Linked DNA regions of Parashewanella spongiae. The protein of the gene in region 1 interacts with the protein of each later gene in a pairwise test. Links are inferred from orthologs where the notes say so. Each region holds a gene or a part of one and is shown in the gene's direction. Other genes may lie near its edges.

Region 1 (10,188 bases):
AAGCGATAGCGAAGCCAGTAGCCTACTCTACTTAAATGAACTGAAAAGAAAACTTATTTACCAAAAAGCCAAATATCGGCACACTGACATTTGGCTTTTTATTAAATAAATATTGAATTATTTAAGCTGCAGGCTGCTTCTAATTTTTACATTCATGTCACTGAGAGACTGTTCATAAACGCGATACTTTTTTGCGGCATCTTCTACCGATTTTAACACCGATTGAAATTTACTCGATACTTGATTAATCAGAATTCTACTTTTCAAATCCCCGCTACTCTGTAAGTCAGGTCGCTGAATCAAACTTTGGCTGACTGAGCTGAGCTTTTCGGTTACTTGCTGGTACTTTTCGATGAAGTCGCTGTCAGATTTCTTATCTTCAATTCTTAATGCTTCTTCTGAATCAGGAAGGTTAAGAGCTGCTTGCTTGAGTTCATTGAGCTGCATATCGAGTTGATGCATTTGGGTAGTAAATTTTTCATCCAGAAAAGCATCTAATTCGCTTGATTTAATATTTTTAGGCTCGTTGAGCCGATCAGATAAGCGATCAAGAGAACTCGGCCTAACACTAGGAGGACCAGCTGGTATCGATGAGCTCATAACAAACCTCATTATTGTTAATCAAAGCATGCCAAAGTGCTGTGCATTGAATTAAGTATAGAAAGTTTCTAGATTGAAATGTGTAATAATTGGATGATTAATGTTTGCTATCTGATTTTACGCCCTGAAATAATACTAATTACAGTAATTAAATTCCCAGCTCAGAGCTATGTATGTGTTCAAAGTACAAGTGAAATTGATGAAGACATAGTTATTACCGACATACAAAACTGTCGTTATTACATTGCTAAGTTGAGACAGTTTTGCGTAGTAATTTGGACACATACAAGCTCCCGAAGGGCAAGGCTAAAGGATTCCATTACTACGTTACAAGTTTTTGAATTATCCCGACAAAAGCACGAAGTGCGTTGAACGCCAGCTTTGTATGGCAGCCGTTAGGGTATATAGTACTTCAAACTTGCGCCTTGTACTGAAATCCTTTAGCTCTTGCTGAATGGGAAGTTAATTACTGTAATTGGTATAACACATTCTCATAGAGTGCTGGAACACATTTATCTGATCTCAATACTTATTTCTTTCGCTTGGAATATCGGTTAAGTATTGGACGAATTCGACTTCGAAACCATCTGGATCGATGAAATAGACACTTTTTTGAGTACTATCTTGAGCGCCATTTATTGCTATTTCAAATCCAGCTGACTCAAGCCTAGTTATCAAGGCGGAAATATTATCAACACGATAAGCAAAATGCGCTAAGCCTACTTGATCGCCCTTTAGATCGCGGTTTTCTCTTTTACCGTGATCGCTAAACGATATGTAGTTATAGTCATCGCCAAAATGTATCCAGTTTCTTGGCTTGCCATACCATTCACTTTTTCCACCACCACGAACTTGCCAGTGAGGAAATGCAGCTTGATAAAATTCAAGTGCTCTAGGGATATCTTTTATCACTAAATTTATATGCTCTAGTATCATGGCGTTTCTCCTTCTGAATAAGATTAGGAACTGTCTCAAAATAACTTACCGATTTGTTACTGCTTAAAATTGTCAATATCAAGGCACGAAGAATGATGTTTAGTTATTCTAATTGAAAAATGAGTAACGCAGAGAGTGGCAATTTTAAGCGTAACCCTTTGGGCTGTGTTTATTTTTGGCTTCTACTGTGTTGTCGAAAGCTTATGTAGAGTAACTACACCACACTTTCTTCGCCTTGTATAAGCTCAAAAATAAACGACAGCAAAACAGGGAAGTTATTTTGGAACAGTTCCTTATTTACATTCCAAAGCTAAAATTACCTTGATTTGGGTAGGGCTGATCTTGCAGTTTTAACCTCATCGATTTTAATGCTTCGGCGTACATGAATAGCATGTGTAAGCTATAGTCGATTCTTTTACGCAGCTGCTGATCACGTTCAGACTCACATTCAGCAAGCAATACCTCGTTTGCACTCCGTACGATGATGTGATCGGGGATGGGGAGCATTTTATTATTTTTAAACGCATTCATTTTTAATTCTGCAATAGGGTAAACACCGCTTACTCCACTTGAAACGGATACCAGCAAAACAGGTTTATTTGCCGTAATAGCACCATCGCACATCATCAGAAAGTTTTTTAATAATGGAGAAGCAACCCCATTCCATTCGGGCGTAATCAACACTATTGCGTCAGCTTCATTAAGTGATTGGTTTAGTGCTTCCCAGTGTTGGCCTTTATTACTAGAGCCATCCCAAAAAGGTAAATCAATTTCCTGTAATTCGATGTGTTTCGATTGAGAAAACTTTCCTAGGTTAAGTCGAATAAACTCCCCGACTTTAGCGCTTTGAGAACTCTTCCGTTGACTGCTACTAAAAATAACTAGCTTCATATTATATAAACCTTTTACTATATAAATTATATAAGTAAGGTAAATTGTTTATTAAACAGTGTAAAGGGGTAAATTCAAAAAAATAAATAAAAAAGTTTACTTATTCGAAGGAGAAGTAATAATAGGGCAAGGAGGTGATATGAAAACCACAGAAAAAATACTCAATTTGTTGAAAGTTCATGGCCCTTTGACCGCAAAGTTTTTGTCAAAAGAACTCGCTTTAACAACAATGGGAGTTAGACAGCATCTGCAGCTACTGGAAGACAATGGTGATGTTGCAACAGAAGATAGAGCGCAAGGGCGCGGAAGACCAACGCGATATTGGTATTTAACCGAAGGCAGCGCTAGCCACTTTGATGATAGGCATGAAGAGTTAACATTGCAATTGATTGATTCAGTCATTCAGGTATTCGGTGATGGTGGGCTCGATAAGTTGATAACAGCAAGAGAAAAAAGCAGTTTTGCACAATACGATCGTGTTTTAGCATTAACTACAAACCTTGAAGAAAAATTACAGGCACTTTGTGAGTTACGTAGCAATGAAGGATACATGGCCTCTTGTGACTTTAGTGATAAAGACTATTGGCTTTACGAGAATCATTGCCCAATCTGTGCAGCGGCAACCAAATGTCAAAACTTTTGTCGTTCCGAATTAGAAATGTTTCAAAAGCTTTTTGAACAAATTGCTTCAGTGTCTAGGGAAGAGCATATTATTGAAGGCGCACGTCGCTGCGCTTATAAATTTTCCCCATTTTCGAGTGCTAAAACCAGTGAAGATGTGACAGAGGTGGCTAATGCAAAGTAAGCGAAGCCGCTTGGATAGATTTTTGTGTAAAAAACTTAATTTACCACAGAAATCTGTACGAATATTATTGATAAATAATAGAGTAAAGGTCGATAGAAAAGTCACTACATCGCTTGATTTACAAATTGATGAGTTTAATCACATTCAGTTCGATGACAATGTATTGCAAGATAAGACAGCCATTTATTTAATGATGAATAAACCTGTTGGGGTGGTGAGTGCAACTAAAGATGCAGAGCATAGTACAGTGATTGATCTGCTTACTCACTCTCAAAAAAATGAGCTACATATAGCAGGTCGATTAGACTTAAATTCTTCTGGATTAATCTTGCTAACGAATGATAGCCGCTGGTCAAAGGGTTTAATGTCGCCAGAAAATAAAGTTGATAAAGTATACCGAGTGACGCTAGCAGATCCGATTTCAAGCAAATACATAGAAGGTTTTAGAAAAGGATTTTATTTTGAATATGAGAATGTTACGACTAAACCTGCTGCTTTAGAAATTATCGGTGAGCGTGAAGCAATAGTTACACTTAGTGAAGGAAAGTATCATCAAATTAAAAGGATGTTTGGTCGATACCGAAATGCTGTAGTTGGGTTGCATCGTTTATCCATTGGTGGTCTTTATTTGGATCGAACTCTTGAACCTAGCCAAAGTCGTGAGCTATCAGAGTTGGAACTGCTTAAACCGTTGTTTGCCTGCCCCAAATGATACAGTCATGTAATGGCTCACTTAAGGTGGTTGCGTCTGAGTCAGTTAATAATCGATAAACTTCGTCACGATGCTTACTGGAAACATTGAGTTTAATCCATTGTTTTAGAAGTGTTTTTAGTTGTTCAACTTCTTTTGGATCTTTACCCGTTGGTATTTCTATTTCGTTATATGCTCTAAATTTTGAATCAGAACAAAGCAACATAATTTGCAGCAAGTGACGCGTATTCTCTCTTACGAGTGAATCAAATTTCGTGCTCGCAATGACTGGAACTGAAGCTTCAGATTCTGTTGAAGCAAGTAATTCATCTGACTTTATAAGCGACACGCTTTTGTTTTCATACGAGAATACGAACATGGTTAAATTTAGTTTTAAATATGCTTTGCGCTCATTGTGAGTGAGTTTCAATTGCTCACAAACAGATTTAAAAGCTAAAACAGGTACTGCACTGTTTGGATTTAATGATGTGAGCGGCTTATTTTCAGTCTTAGGGTTCTTAACTTGTTTTGGTAATCTTGTGTATTTTGAAACAGCTTCTAGGATTATGCTTTCACCAATATTCCCCTTTTGATAAGTAATGGATATAGAATTAAAAGCTAGGTCAAGCTGAAAAAAACCTCTCAAAGCAACGACTTCTTTCTTTCCCTCAAAATTCGACTCTATTTTATAGCAGGAGTTGTTTGGCAAAAATAAAAAATAAATATCATCTTTGCGCTTTAAAGCACTCGGGTTATTTTGTAAGTAAGCTAATAAGCTTGGAACCGTGAATTCTACAGACATTTTCTATTTTACCGATTTTTTAAAACTGCCTTTAAACTTCAAATTAACAAAAGCCTCTCCATAAATGAAAGCTCGTCTAATTATTAATCCTACTTGTTATGCCAGTATTCAGCTTGCAGTAGATTTATCAAAAACTCTTCTTTATTCTCCCAAAACTGACAGATTCTGCTTCAACAATTAATTTTGCACTAAACTCATTTCATACACTTCAATTTGGAGCCAAGATGATAGGTACCGCGTTATGCAAAAATTCGATTAAAGCCATGTTATTAGGCAGTGGTGAGTTAGGCAAAGAGGTCGCTATTGAGTTGCAAAGGTATGGAATAGAAGTGATTGCCGTTGACCGTTACGCTAATGCTCCTGCTATGCATATCGCTCATCGTTCGCATGTTATTGACATGATGGATTCTGCTGCACTTAAATCTGTCATTGCGCAAGAAAGCCCTAATATTATCATTCCAGAACTAGAGGCGATTAATACTCAGGTACTTGTTGAAGTTGAGTCTTTTGGGGTGAAAGTTGTACCAAATGCCAAAGCGACTCAATTGACAATGAACAGGGAAGGGATAAGACGACTAGCGGCGAATACATTAGGTCTACTTACTTCGAGATTCTTCTTTTGTGATAGCAAAAAAGAAATGGAGAAAGCGATTACGACCATTGGATTTCCTTGTGTTATAAAGCCAATTATGAGCTCATCTGGTCATGGGCAGACAGTCGTAAAATCTGAGCTTCAATTTGATGCCGCGTGGGAGGTTTCGCAAGAGGACGCTCGTGGTGGAAAAGGAAGAATTATCGTTGAAGACTTCATTGAATTCGACTATGAAATCACCTTGTTAACGGTTAGCGCTGTTGATGGCATTCATTTTTGTGAACCTATCGGCCACCGGCAAGAAGACGGTGATTATCGTGAGTCATGGCAGCCCCAGCAAATGACGAATGAGCTCATACAAATTTCAAGAGAAATGGCAACCAAAGTCGTTAAATCACTTGGAGGATTTGGCGTTTTTGGCGTGGAAATGTTCATTAAAGGTGATCAAGTATATTTTTCAGAGGTTTCCCCTAGACCCCATGATACAGGGATGGTTACATTGATCAGTCAAGATAAATCAGAATTCGCGTTGCATGTTAGAGCTATTTTAGGGTTTCCAGTGGGGAGTATTTTGCAATATGGTCATAGCGCTTCGGCGGTTTTACTTGCCGACGGACACTCAGTTAATATAGGTTTTGAAGGTGTACGTGAAGCCTTATTGGAAGCTGGTACTCAGCTTCGTTTGTTTGCAAAACCTGAAATTAATGGTCAACGGCGACTCGGTGTCGCGTTAGCACTATCTGATAATACTCAATCAGCCCTTGATAAAGCGAAACGAGTGGCAGAGCAAGTGAAAGTGATTTTTTGAAGCATCTTAATAAAGTCGTTTATTCAAGCGTAGTCAGCCTTATATTGATCTCGTCGCGGGTCGCTTCAATGGCTGAAACAACTTGTTCAGTTGCTAATTGGCTTTCCTCTATGCTGCTCCAATTACTTGACCAAATTTGCATAAGTTTTTTTGACTTTACCATCACTTCTTCACCAGCTAAGGGGCTCAAGTCATTGATTAAGCCAACCTTCACCCAGCCCTTTCTCGGACTTCCTTCTACTATATTTTTATCGTAATGAGCATAATAAACAAGTTGTTCGAGTGCAGATAGCTCAAGTAATATTTCAAAGCTAGCGGTACGTATCGTATTGTTATTTTCTGTAGATTCAAGACGCCAAACATTGTAAGAAAAACCGACTAAAGAGAGCAATATGCTGAAAATTACAAAGTAGTATTGATATTGGTGAATTTTTGCCACTCTCATGTCATACCTCTAAAATTATTAACTTATTTGTGAAATTAGAAATTCATTCGATTAACCTAGAAACATCAGTTACTGCGTTCTCAAGCGTAGAAAAAATGGCTGGTAGTAAGGAGTAGCTTGTAGCAAGTAGTTTATTCTACTTGCAAAAGTTACAACGCAGATAGCAGTCATTTTAGCAAGATTGTGAGCGTAGAACACTTCACTCATTGGGTGAAAGCCATTATGATAAAGTCATCTTATTGCTCAAACAGTTACTCATATACTCATATACTCAGCGTTCAGCTGATGTTTTTAGGATTAATTAATGTAATTGGTATTAGAGTATAGTTTAGCAATAAATGATAAGACTTTTAGTCGAAGGGGAAAAATAATGGATACAGGCTTGAAACTCCTTTTCATGTGTATTGGCATTGCGGTATTAATTTATTTTGTATTTGGATCTAAAAGAGGTTTAGTTATTTTTGAATTACATTTCAAAAATGGAAGATTAGACAAGCATAAAGGCAAAGTACCTGAAAAATTTATGCGTGAAGCTCGTCAGTTGGCCAAACACAATAAAATGACAGGTACTGTACGAGCTGAAAAGAGCGGTGATGTTCGATTACACATTTCTGCCAATGTTTCCGACGACTTAACGCAACAACTACGAAATTTATTTCCATTCGAACTGTATGATATTAAGTCCGTCGATCACAGTCGAAATACAGGCTAATAACGGCTTTAATCTCTTAACGAGTTAGCATCAACCGTGAAGTAGTTCTCTAGCATTCGCTAATGAACTACTGGTTATGGTGTCTCCAGCTAAAAGCCTCGCGAGTTCTTGTACTCTTTGTTCATGGTTCAATGCTGCCATAGAGGTTTCTGTTTGATCTTTTTTAGCTTCTTTATTTACGAACATATGTTGGTGCCCATTACCTGCTACTTGTGGTAAATGAGTTACGCAGAATACTTGGGTCGACTCCCCTAAGCTGCGAAGCATTCTCCCAACAACAGCGGCTGTTGGGCCAGAAATACCAACATCAACTTCATCAAAAATTAGGGTAGGCGTCGCGACTTTTTGTGCAGTAATAACTTGAATGCCTAAGCCAATACGAGATAGCTCACCACCTGAAGCAACCTTGGCAATGGCTTGCATTGGTTGCCCTGGATTTGCTGTGACGAGAAACTGAACCTGATCAGCTCCAACGCAACTCATTTGCTCAGCATTATAGGTAATTTCTATTTGGAATTTGCCTTTTGGCATGTTGAGTTCATTAATGGATTGAGTGACTAATTTATTTAATTCTTTGGCATATCGTTGTCTACTTTGGCTTAGTTTTTTTGCGGCTGAATAGTATTGTGTTTGAGCGTCAACAAGTTGTAAGTTCACATCGTCTAGCTTGTTTACGTCTTGTGACAAACCCTCCAACTCAATCCTGATTTTTTGGTGAAAACTTGCCAATTCAGAAGGTGATATTTGATGTTTTCGAGCTAATTGTAACGATTTTGAGAGTCTTTGTTCGAGAAAATTAAAATGCTCTGGATCTTGTTCGATATTGCTAAGATACAACTGGACTTCACTACTGCTTTCTTGAACTTGTATCAGCGCGTCGTTGAGCATATTGCTGACATTTCTAAATTGCGGGTCAATCGTTTCAATTTGTCCGATCACAGCAACGGCATGGTTTAATAATGAAGCGATATTAGCTTCATCTTCGTTGAGTAATGCCACGCTTTGTTGACATTTTTCAATGAGATCAGAGCTGTTTGCAAGGCGCTTATGTTCTTGCTCTATGGTTTCAAATTCGCCGAGTTTTAAATCAAATTCATTTAACTCTTCAATTTGATATTCTAACAGTTGCTGCCGAGATTTTCGTTCTTCTTGACTGAGTTTAAGCTGCTTAAGCTCGGCTTCAACTCGTTTTACTTTGTGATACCGCTGAGACACAGACTCAATTAATGACGAATGGTTGGCGTAACCGTCAAGCAAGGTTAGTTGGTGCTCTGTTTTGAGCATAGCATGGTGGGCGTGCTGTCCATGTACAGATACGAGCAATTGCCCTAATGCTTTTAATTGAGTGATAGGGACAGGGTTACCATTGATGTAAGCTCGAGAGCGTCCATCGTTACTAATGACACGTCTGAGAATACATTCATCATCGTGATCTAAGTCTTGATCTTCTAACCAGCGTTTAGCCATCGGTAACTTGTGAAGTGAGAAGCTAGCGCTGACTTCGGCTTTGTCTGAACCTGAACGTATAGAGTTTACGTCAGCACGGTTACCTAAACATAAACCTAACGCGTCAATTGCGATAGATTTACCAGCACCGGTTTCACCTGTAATACTGGTCATTCCAGATTTAAAATCGAGTTCAAGAAAACGAACGATAGCAAAGTTATGGACACTGAGTTGACAAAGCATAATGATATCCTATCAAAACCACTGTATTGATGAACAGTATATACTGTTTTTTCATACAGTAAATGGTTGTAGGATAATTAGACGGTTTTTTTATGGGAAATTATATGGATAGGCATCCATGCCTTGAGTTATAGCCTGACTTATTCGTTCATGCTAATACCGATATTTGAAATTCCGCTTGAAACGATTTCTTTACGTAACTCTTTGACCATGTCAGAAGTAATTTTGTTCGATTCAATAATTTCAAGTAAATCACCTTGAACAGCCCTTTCTTCTACCATTGCTGGGTGCTCAAAAATATAATCATCCAGTTGAGTTTCGTTCTTAAACTCCATATCACAAGTCGCTTCAATGTAATTAGCAACTGTGCTCGATGACAGCTTACTGACGTTAGTGATGTCTTCTTCAACCTTGCTTTGAAGTGCACTGAGGAGCTGAGTTAACGCCACGGCTGCATCAAGGGCAGGGTATACACCATACATATCAAAGTCTTCTGGCTCTGGAGTTATTGAGTCAATTTTATCAAGATATAAATCAGTGTTTAATTTTAACTTTTTATCATATTGCTTCTGCCATAGCAGATTAAGTGTTGTGTCGAGCACAACAGGGTTACCGAATTCAGTAACTGTTGAAAATAAATGATAATTTGGATACATACGCTGACATAAAGCAATCGCAAATAATTCTTTTTGCTCAATCTTTAACGCTTTCAACCGCTTAAAAAAACCTACCTTTTTAGTCATAGACTTATTCCATCGACATCTGGGAAATCACTTGTTTAGCGGCAGATTCTACCTTAGTTAGCTCATCGAGTAACTCAAGTATTTCAGGCTCTAACATTTCTATTGTTTCACCTTGCTTTAGCGAAGATTCTATTTGATTACACAGTTTTTGAGTGGTCGGAACCCCGCAATAACAACAAGCACCATGTAGTTTATGCACAATGGATAGCATTTTGTCATTATCTTGTGTCTGTAGGCCTTGATTGAGCTCGTTTACTGTTTCAGGCAAAGAGGCAAGCAACATTTGCAGCATTTCTATAGCCAATGGTGCTTTTTGGCTGGCTTGAGATAAGCATAATTCCCAATTAAGAGTATGGGAATCAAAGTGAGTAAATGTAGGACGAATGACCCATTGCTCGATAATATCATTTAATGCTTTTTCATCGATAGGTTTTGGAAGGTACCCTTCCATGCCACTATCAAAAATGCGCTGCT
Region 2 (10,381 bases), 240 kb from region 1 along the record:
TAGCTATGTAACCGAAGTTGCAACACCGTAGAGTGCTGAAACTGGGCACTAGAAAATCTTAGGAAACTTCAGGTACTTAGATGAAGTCACTAGATACCGGCCTTCGCAGGTATGACCACAAGTACACCACAAAAAAACAAAGTTAGTTCGCCCCAAGAGGCGAGGAATTAAACCCCGAAGATATTAAATATTACATGAACTATATTTAACAAAAACAGTATTGGGCAAGTGATAAACTCATTTTAGTTAATGATATCCAAGCAAGCGAATATGGCCACATCTTCTGACTTCACTTCAACTTGGTCCGCTCAAAAAATTGAAGCTGATTATTATCACAGTATTATCCATCATGGATTAAAAAACACACACTCGTCATTAACTCTTGGTAATACAACATTTTCAGTGTCAGAAGTACCTAGCGAGGATGCTCAATCAATATTTGAACCAAGTTCAAGCATACATGAGTTCATGTCTTCCCCCACTTTAATACAAAAATCTTGCCATCCTCAAAAAAATTACAAATACCAAGCAGATACTCAATCACAAACCATCGGCTTGGATAAACAATATAAACGGGTCTTAAACACACCTGCAGTAAGAGAAAATGCGCAATTATTCGAACGTTATCATGTAAATCATCAACCAGTCCCTCCTGAGTGCCAAGGATTTTGTAGATTGACGACTCAAGGAGCACTTAAAGTAAGTGATAGCTTGATACCAACATGCTCCGAACTCCAAGAAAGTTATCTTCAATCTATACGGCTTAGAGGAGTGGCAGCAACACATCGATCATTTTATGCATATGGCTACCACGTTCGCTTTATCTGTACTTCGAATGAACTCTCTGTAACGTTAATTTCAAGCGAGCAATGCTCAGATTACGTACAAAAAGGATACATCATTCGTTTAAAGCAAGTTGTGAATGAAAATGAATGCATAGTAGCCAGTGCCATAGCTGCACTTTGTCATAGGAATTTTTTCGGTGCCGGAGACAGATTAGCAACTGACGAGAATCTCCCTAATATCTTGGCACAGCATCAAAATAGAGCTGAGCCAACCCTTGCTTTAATAAATCGACTCTTTGCAATGTTTTCATTTATAAATGCACCACTATTCGCTACTTTTGCTAATGATAGCCGTCATCCATTAAGGCAAGAACTTGACCGAAGACTGACTATAGTGTTCACAGTCGAAGGAAGCCAAACGAGCCAAAGGCAAACTCAGTCTTTAGGTGAATTTATAACGTTTATCTCTATATTAAGCAACACAGCACCTTCAATGGCATTACAAATAGTTCAAGAAATAAAACGCCAACTTTCTTCAGATGTTTTCGAACAACTAAATCTACATGATCAAGAGATTGAATTAGAGAGACGAATAAGAGTCCCGAAAACGATTCCTGATATTAAAGACATGGTTAACGCCTTGCCAGTAATAAATTACTCACAAGTTCCCGAAGATGCAGAGTGCTGCATTATGCGCACTAACTTTAAAAAAGAAAAAGAGCAAGAAATCATCGAAATAAGAAGCGGGCAAAATCCTTATGTGTGGCACTTAGTTTCTAAAACTGCAATTAGAAATTTATTAAAATCTAGTGCGATAGTTTGCAATCCAGTAGACCGTACAGAATTAACTTGTGACGATTTTAGAGCGGTTGTTTTACAACCCCAACATTCCTCCAGCAACTCATCAATTTCTTCCGTTGCACAAAAATAAAGCCTCAATTAGTCATTTCCATTTGTTATCGCTAAAAACTGACAAAATCAAGGCTCGAAAATTAAAGTTTAAAGACAAACGTAGTAACGACAGTTTTGTATGTCAGTAATAATACCAATTACAGTAATTAATCTCTCACTCAGCAAGAGCCAAAGGGTTTCAGTGCAAGGCACAAGCTCGAAGTACTATATTCCCTACGGCCGCCATAAAAAACTGGCGCTCAACGCACTTAGTGCTTTTGTCGAGATAATTCAAGTGCTTGTAACGCAGTAATGGAATCCTATAGCCTTGCCCTTCGGGAGCTTGTATGTGCTCACTTTGGTTTATAAAGAATACTTCTCAAAATTGTCTTGACGTAGCAATGTAATAACGACAGTTTTGTTTGTCGGTAACAACTATGTCTTCATCAATTTCGATTGTACTTTGAGCACACACATAGCTCTGAGTTGAGCATTTAATTAACCTAATTGGTATTACAAGTCGCCAACTCGAATCTCGTCAGACTCTTTTGCCTTTCCTTGCTCAATGGCAATTTCAACGCGGCGATTTCGCGACCTATTACCCGGTGAGTTCGGCGGAACAAGTAAAGCTGTCGAAGCCATTCCCACCACTTTCATTCTCGACTCATCGAACCCTTTGACTTTAATCAATTCATGGGCGACAGAAAGCGCACGTTTGCTCGAAAGCTCCCAGTTAGAACGATAGAGCTCATTGTTAATTTGTACATGATCTGTATGTCCAGACACAGTGATAATCCCAGGAACATCTTTCAACAAATTACCAATTTCCCGCAAAATAGGACGAAAACGAGGTTGTAAGAAGCCCGAACCAGAAGCGAAAGAACCTTTTTCTCGGATCCGAATAATAATTTGCTGACCAAGAGACTCAAGCTCAACGGCACCATCTTGAATGTGTTGATCCAGTTTTTCAGCGATTTTTTTCAACTGCTCATTGGTTTGCTCTTGTTTTGCAAGGGCTTCAGCGGTTTCCTTAGCTTCTGACTTTTCTTGAGCCGTAGCGCTAGCGTCACCTCCGCGTAGCTCGCCTTTTTGCTCTTGCTGGCCGCCTGCACTATCATCCTCACCTTCTTGAAACTTAAGCATCTGCTCTGTCATTTCATTGGTTTGTTGATTGATAACTTCTATCGGTGTGGGTTCAGGTTTGCCAGGACGAAATTCTAATGCGATAACAGAAGTGCCTTTAGGGATATCTTTCACTTCAACTTTATTTTGAACGCCGAAAGCATATTTCATTGAACCAGCAAGTTGTTGAAATTTTTGTGCGTCCATTTCTGAAAACGCTAATAATAATACGAAAAAACACATTAATAACGACATGAGATCAGCAAATGTTGCCAACCACATTGGAGCGCCTGGTGGTGGACAATCACACCCTTCCTTAGCCATCCAGTTATTCTCCGTCCACAGTGCCAGCGGAGCGTTTTTTCTCTGACAAGTAACTTTTCAAAAAGCTCTCGATAACTCGAGGATTTTGACCATCTTGAATAGAAAGTATCGCATCCATTATCAAATTTCGGTTTTGCATTTCTTCGCCCATTCGCAGTTCAAGCTTGTCTGCTATAGGTAAAGCAACCATATTAGCAATAATGGCACCATAAAGTGTTGTAAGAAGTGCAACCGCCATCGAAGGACCAATCGATTTAGGATCATCCATATTTGACAACATAGCGACTAAGCCAACAAGGGTACCAATCATACCCATTGCAGGCGCTACATCACCCATAGCCTTAAAAATGCTAATGCCAGACTTATGGCGTTCTTCCGTTAATATTATGTCTTTTTCGAGCGCAGCTCTAACCACGTCTCCGTCGTGACCATCAACCAACATATCGACGGCTTTTTGCATAAAGTTATTGGTTATTTCCGCTTCTTCTAACGCTAAAAAACCTCCTTTTCGAGCAGCGTCAGCCATATTCACAGATTGTTCAATAAGATCTTCAGGTTTATCGAGTTTGAACATGAATGCCTTGATGGCGATTTTAACGGCACCCAAAAATTGTCCTAGGTTAAATTTCATCATGACTACAAAACATGAACCTGCCACCACGATTAAAATTGATGACGTTTCAATAAAGATACCAATGCCACCACTGGTCACCATTGCTCCGATCACGAAACCAAACGCGCCAATTAACCCTATTAATGTTGCTAAATCCACAACAGTCCCTCGCCCAATATTTTTCGTGATGAATTAAAAATTTGTGGTATAACCTTTAAAAACCGAGATCATTGTACTGTAAATTAAATCTACACACCTCTTCAAAAAAGCTAAAATTGTTCACAATCCAACCAACCAATCTACAATTTAACCACTTTTTTATTCCCAGCCGATTTTTAACAGATTTTGTTATTCTAAGAGCTGTCTCTTATTATCGGACAAATTCAGCGCAAGTTTAATTCAATTTGAAGTTTTCACTCGAAAAAATAATGACAAATTTGTTACTGCGCAAGAATCATACCGCTAAATTTGACCACAGACGCCCCCTGATATACCTTGTGTCACACTTTAACCAAAGGATGTTATTGTGACTAAAAATAATGCAGATTTGAGTTTCGAAGAATCACTAAGCACATTAGAAGCCATTGTTTCTGAACTAGAAAAAGGCGATATTTCATTAGATGATGCGCTTAAGCAATTCGAACATGGAATCACTCTAGTCAGACACAGTCAAAGCAAATTAGATCAAGCTCAGCAAAGAGTATCCATTTTGCTCAATGAAAAGCCTGACGACAAGCTTGTTCCATTCGAAAACGAGGGCGAATAAGCGTGCCTGAAACAGCCTTGACTAATGCAATTGTTCATTATCAAAATCGTGTGAATAATTATCTTAAAAATCGACTTGACCAGTTACCTGATGATGCTCCAAATCTAAAAGCTGCAATGAAACACGGCGCTTTGCTTGGTGGGAAGCGTATTCGTCCTTTTTTAGTTTACAGTGTTGGTGAATTGCTCGGCGTGCAACCACAACAACTTGATGCCTGCGCCTCTGCAATAGAATGTATTCATGCCTACTCTTTGATCCATGATGACCTACCTGCTATGGATGACGACGCATTAAGACGAGGCCAACCCACTGTGCATGTGAAGTTTGACGAAGCCACGGCAATATTAGCCGGCGACTCGCTTCAATCACTGGCTTTTGAAATGCTTGCGGATGCTCAAAATAACCTAACCGCAGATCAACAAGTTCGAATGATTAAAGTGTTATCTAAAGCCGCTGGTTATTCTGGAATGTGTGGTGGTCAAGCTATTGATTTGGCCTCAACCGATCAATCCATTGACATTGACACCTTAACGTTATTGCATTCATTAAAGACAGGAGCATTAATCTCTTGCTCCGTTGAATTAGCACTTATTGCTGCAAACGCCAGCGATGAAGAAACGGAATCATTGCGATCTTTTGCGAAAAATGTAGGGCTAGCCTTTCAAGTTCAAGATGATATTTTAGATATCACATCGACAACCGAAGAGTTAGGCAAACCGCAAGGCTCTGATACCAAAGCTAATAAAAGTACCTTTCCACAATTATTAGGGCTGCATGGTGCAAAACAAACCGCCGATCAGCTAATTAATGAATCACTATCAGCGCTGACTAAATTGCCATACAATAGCCAGTTAATTGCAGATTTCGCACGTTACATTGTGGCGCGTCGAGTATAACAACAGTCAAAGTATCTCATTATGAGCATGGACATTTCCAAATTTCCGGTACTAGCCAAAGCTAATACCCCAGAAGAACTCAGACAACTGACTAAAAGCCAGTTACCACAGCTCGCCAAAGAACTCAGGGAGTTTTTACTTACATCGGTAAGTAAATCAAGTGGCCACTTTGCATCGGGACTTGGTACCGTCGAATTAACGGTAGCCTTGCATTATGTTTACAACACCCCTTTTGATCGGCTGATTTGGGATGTGGGGCATCAAGCTTATCCACACAAAATCTTAACCGCTCGCCGTGATCGCATGCATACCATTCGCCAAAAAGACGGACTGCACCCCTTTCCTTGGCGTGAAGAAAGTGAATACGACACCTTTAGCGTTGGACACTCAGGTACATCAGTGAGTGCCGCCTTAGGCATGGCGATTGCCGCCGAAAAAGAACAAGCTGGTCGCAAAATTGTTTCAGTAATCGGTGATGGTGCTTTAACTGGAGGCATGGTTTTCGAAGCACTTAATCACGCAGGCGATCTCAACAATGACATGCTAGTAGTGTTAAATGACAATGAGATGTCAATTTCAGAAAACGTTGGCGCATTAAACAACCATCTTGCACAAATTATGTCAGGTCGTTTTTATACCACCATTCGTGAAGGTGGTAAAAAAGTACTTGATGGTATGCCTATTTTTAAAGAAATGGCAAAACGTACCGAAGAGCATTTAAAAGGAATGGTTGTTCCGGGCACTTTATTTGAAGAACTAGGCTTTAACTACATAGGTCCTATAGATGGGCATGATGTCGATGCGCTCGTTGAAACTCTGGCCAACATGCGACAACTAAAAGGTCCTCAGTTTTTACATATTATGACTAAAAAGGGTCGTGGTTACGCCCCTGCAGAGAAAGATCCTATCGGTTGGCATGCTGTACCTAAATTCGATCCTGCACAATTTAAAAAACCGACGGCTAAGCCTTCCAATCCTACATTTTCTCAAGTGTTTGGGAAGTGGCTTTGTGACATAGCCGAGCAAGACGAGAAGGTATTAGCGATTACTCCAGCAATGCGAGAAGGCTCTGGCATGGTCGAGTTTTCCCAGCGATTCCCAAAACAATACTTTGATGCCGCAATTGCAGAGCAACACGCCGTCACTTTAGGTGCTGGCTTTGCTGTAGAAGGCTTTAAAGCTGTTGTTGCTATTTATTCCACGTTTTTACAACGTGGTTACGACCAACTGATCCACGATATCGCATTACAAAAACTACCGGTTTTATTTGCGATTGACAGAGGTGGTATTGTCGGTGCTGATGGCGCAACTCATCAAGGCGCTTTTGACTTAAGCTTTATGCGCTGCATTCCAAACATGGTAATCATGACACCGTCTGATGAAAATGAATGCCGACAAATGCTTTATACTGGCTACTGCTATAACGATGGGCCAACAGCCGTGCGTTACCCTAGGGGGAGTGCAACAGGCGCAGAGCAAATTGAACAAATGACTGCACTACCGATAGGTAAAGGTCGAATGGTACGCCAAGGCAATAAAGTTGCCATCATCAATTTTGGCACCACGTTGGGGTCGGCCACTCAAGCTGCTGATGCACTCGATGCAACTGTTGTTGATATGCGCTTTGTAAAACCATTAGATGAAGATCTACTAACCCAGATTGCTAATGAATACGATGTTTTGGTTACTGTTGAAGCCAATGCCATTATGGGGGGGGCTGGTTCAGGTGTGATAGAGTTTTTGCAAAAAAATAAGTTGCTAAAGCCCGTGCTTCAAATTGGCTTACCTGATGAGTTTATTAAACATGGTTCTCCAGACGAAATCACTGCAGAATATCAACTTGATGGCGAGGGAATTTTAGCCCAAATCAATGAATATCTGTCGTAAATTAACCCAGTCAAGAAGCAATGTATACCTGTGTTACTTCAAGTATCACGGGTATCTGTTGACAATTGCGCTTTATATTGTGCTAGATTCCTTCGACTTTTTGTTAATTTTTGTAATACCTTCTCTTCATCCATTTGCAACTGCATGATATTGCTTGCGTTTGCTGTTTCTTTTTCTTTTAAAATTTGTTGATATTTTTTCTCGTTTTTCTGTATTTGTTCACCCAATTTTCTTACTCTGTCCACTTTTGCCATCTCTTTAGAATGGTCGTATTCTTGCCTCCTGAATGGTATCTGGGAAGAAAAAACTTGATTATCACTCGATGTCACATTTAAATCTGATGAAAATGAGCAGGAATATAAAGGAGGAGTCATAACCATTGGAGCCATAACAAGAGGTTGTTGTACTGAATGCAGTGCTGATTGATGAAACTGGCTAATCACATTGTCAGTAGTTTGAAAATATAAGTACCCATTTATTGGAGTTGGGTAAGTGTTGGCATAAACACCTATTGGTGCAATTGCTTGTGCCACTTGAGCACTCAGCCTAACGTCCATAGAAGTATTTGCTGCTGCCAAAATCGTTTTCCAAAAGTAACCACGAGTTTTATTCTACTCTTATTTTGAATTCTTTATGATTTATTTTTTTAATACTTGTGTTCACTGTACACTACAAAAAAGTATAGCTAGCTTAAAAGCAGCGTAATTCAAACACTTACACCATATCCGCAAAGACTGATATCCAGTGACTTTTTGTTAATTTTTCCAAAGCAGCGAGACTACCGACATACAAAACTGTCGTTATACCAATTACAGTAATTAATCTCTCACTCAGCAAGAGATAAAGGTTTTCAGTACAAGGCGCATGTTCGAAGTACTATATACCCTACGGCCGCCATACAAAACTGGCGTTCAACGCACTTAGTGCTTATGTCGGAATAATTCAAGAACGTGCAACGCAGTAATGGAAACCTTTAGCCTTGCCCTTCGGGAGCTTGTATGCGCACACTTTGGTTTATAAAGAATACTTCACAAAATTATGGTTCATCCGGTTAATCGATACTTAGGTCTGAGATAAGGTAAAATATTCTAAAAAATTAGAGTAGATGTCGACTTCACTTCTTTACCATTCCTTTGGAATACAAGGCCCTTATCATTACTTATCTTCCAAATATGAAAATGGTTCAACGATCTTTAACATTGCCCATAACCACCGAATGAAATGCTCTGATTGCCAAAGTCGGAAAGTGATCAAGAAAGGAACCAAAAAACGTGAGTTTATAGGCCCTCCAATAGGCATCAAGAAAACGTTAATCCGAATATTACATCAGCGTATTCAATGTACGATTTGCAAAGTAATCCAGTATTTACCACTGAAGTTCATTCCACGGCCTAAAGTCCGTTACATCAAAGCCTTCGAGAGATATGTACTGTTATTATCAATTGAAAAAATGACCATTAGCTCGATAGCGAAGCTTTGCAATGTTGGTTGGGATTGCATCAAAGCCATTCAAAAAGGCATCTAAAAAAGCGCTATCAAAAACCAAATTACAAAAACGTTACCTATATTGGTATTGATGAAATTTACTGTGGTTCTAAATCAGGCTTTATGACAGTCGTTATTGATATGAAAACCAGTGCAGTTATCTACACCGAAAAAGGAAAGAAAGCGGCTAGCCTTGATGGGTTTTGGGAACGAAAGAATCGCTGCAAGCAACCTATAGTCGCGGTTGCAACTGACATGGGGCCAGCCTACATTTCATCGGTAAAGAAGCATGCACCTCAAGCCAGTTTAGTCATAGACCGATTCCACGTAGTCAAAAGGTTCAATGAGAGGTTGAGTCAGTTTCGGCGAAAAATACAAAATGAAATGGAGTCAAAAGATGACGCTCAATTTCTGAAAAACACACGATGGCTTTTACTCAGAAATCCAGAAAACTTAAGTGAAAAAGGGGCAGACAAGTTAAAGCAAGCACTTGAGGCTAATCAACCATTAGCAACGGTCTATTATTTCAAAGAAAAGCTCAGGCAACTGTGGACTCAACCAACAAAAGAGCTAGGGGAAGCGTGGCTTGATGATTGGGTTGAACAAGCGCAAGACTCAGAGATTACTCTGCTGCAAAGCTTTGCCAAGATCCTAATCAAACACAAGCAAGGAATACTGGCTTATTACGATGAAAAAATGACAAGCGGCAAAGTCGAAGGAGTCAATAACCGTACAAAAACATTATCTAAGATTGCTTATGGATATCGAGATTGGGAGTTTTTTGAGCTAAAAATAAAAGCAAGCCATGAAGCCAAGTATTCATTAACCGGATGAACCGCTATTTCGCACGCTTACCTCCCTATCATGCCGAATCAGGTTCGCTTTCGCTGTGTACCTCTAACTTCCTATGGCTTCCTTCAGACCTTGCCGTTAGCCAACAACGCCCTTGCCACTCGGATTATCTTCCCCTCAGTCTGGGTGGTACAGGCTTCTTTCTGCCTGTCGGGTTTGCCAGCTTCGCTGGGCAAACAAAAAAAGAGCAACACAGTAGTTGCTCTTTTTTAATTCGATTAATTCAAGTTAATATACAGAAATTTCGTGTAATCTTACCCAATAATCGGGTGAAGAAAATTTGATCTTAGAGGCGATAACTGGCTTGAACTCAATAGATTGACTTGGACTCTTATATCCGTTTCTCTTAAATAGTAAATTCCATTTTTCACCATCCCAATATTCGATAGTATAGTTAACAGCCCCTTGCATCTGACTGTAAAATTTATGGAACTCCCCTGTGGTAAAAACGATTCTAGATACCCAATATTTATCTTCAAGATCAACGGTCAGGTACTTTCCATGGTGTCCACCAGCAGCAAGCCATCGAGTATGATCGGAGCCATCAACCGCATTCTCAGGTGGCTCAGCTCTATTGTAACTATTTGATGAAGTGACAGGCTTGTTTAAGGCTAAATTAACACGACCAGAAGGCCTTATTGCTGTTGGCTCTTCAGGTTTTGGTGCGATTGGTTGTACTTCAGGTTTTGGCTCAGGCTCTGGTTCAACTTCAACTGGCAGAGGTGGATATTTAAGGTTGGCTACTGTTGGGGTAAAGATA

What was found.
Region 2: the proteins of purT (region 1) and ispA interact in binary tests that used the Escherichia coli proteins (3 or more experiments, as listed by UniProt). The link is inferred for Parashewanella spongiae from one-to-one orthologs.

The regions. Positions count from the first base shown.
Region 1 is NZ_CP037952.1:1,300,730-1,310,917, forward strand. The notes cover bases 4,240-7,037. They hold purT (formate-dependent phosphoribosylglycinamide formyltransferase), read left to right. Parts: upstream 4,240-4,949; coding sequence 4,950-6,125; downstream 6,126-7,037. Other genes in these bases: E2I05_RS04895 (hypothetical protein), read right to left, coding at 4,240-4,725; E2I05_RS04905 (hypothetical protein), read right to left, coding at 6,145-6,564; E2I05_RS04910 (DUF3634 family protein), read left to right, coding at 6,941-7,037. Also shown: E2I05_RS04870 (hypothetical protein), read right to left, coding at 118-600; E2I05_RS04875 (VOC family protein), read right to left, coding at 1,123-1,536; E2I05_RS04880 (NADPH-dependent FMN reductase), read right to left, coding at 1,834-2,427; E2I05_RS04885 (helix-turn-helix transcriptional regulator), read left to right, coding at 2,567-3,232; E2I05_RS04890 (16S rRNA pseudouridine(516) synthase), read left to right, coding at 3,222-3,944; more of E2I05_RS04895, read right to left, coding at 3,916-4,239; more of E2I05_RS04910, read left to right, coding at 7,038-7,282; DNA repair protein RecN, read right to left, coding at 7,313-8,971; E2I05_RS04920 (YjaG family protein), read right to left, coding at 9,112-9,714; two-component sensor histidine kinase BarA, read right to left, coding at 9,719-10,188. UniProt on the Escherichia coli protein: Involved in the de novo purine biosynthesis. Catalyzes the transfer of formate to 5-phospho-ribosyl-glycinamide (GAR), producing 5-phospho-ribosyl-N-formylglycinamide (FGAR). Formate is provided by PurU via hydrolysis of 10-formyl-tetrahydrofolate.
Region 2 is NZ_CP037952.1:1,060,898-1,071,278, reverse strand. The notes cover bases 3,460-6,450. They hold ispA ((2E,6E)-farnesyl diphosphate synthase), read left to right. Parts: upstream 3,460-4,503; coding sequence 4,504-5,397; downstream 5,398-6,450. Other genes in these bases: dxs (1-deoxy-D-xylulose-5-phosphate synthase), read left to right, coding at 5,419-6,450; xseB (exodeoxyribonuclease VII small subunit), read left to right, coding at 4,262-4,501; pomA (flagellar motor protein PomA), read right to left, coding at 3,460-3,894. In the rest of the region: E2I05_RS03900 (hypothetical protein), read left to right, coding at 271-1,716; E2I05_RS03895 (flagellar motor protein MotB), read right to left, coding at 2,190-3,122; more of pomA, read right to left, coding at 3,127-3,459; more of dxs, read left to right, coding at 6,451-7,284; E2I05_RS03870 (hypothetical protein), read right to left, coding at 7,323-7,862; E2I05_RS21900 (hypothetical protein), read left to right, coding at 8,390-8,809; E2I05_RS03865 (ISL3 family transposase), read left to right, coding at 8,761-9,603; E2I05_RS03855 (discoidin domain-containing protein), read right to left, coding at 9,850-10,381.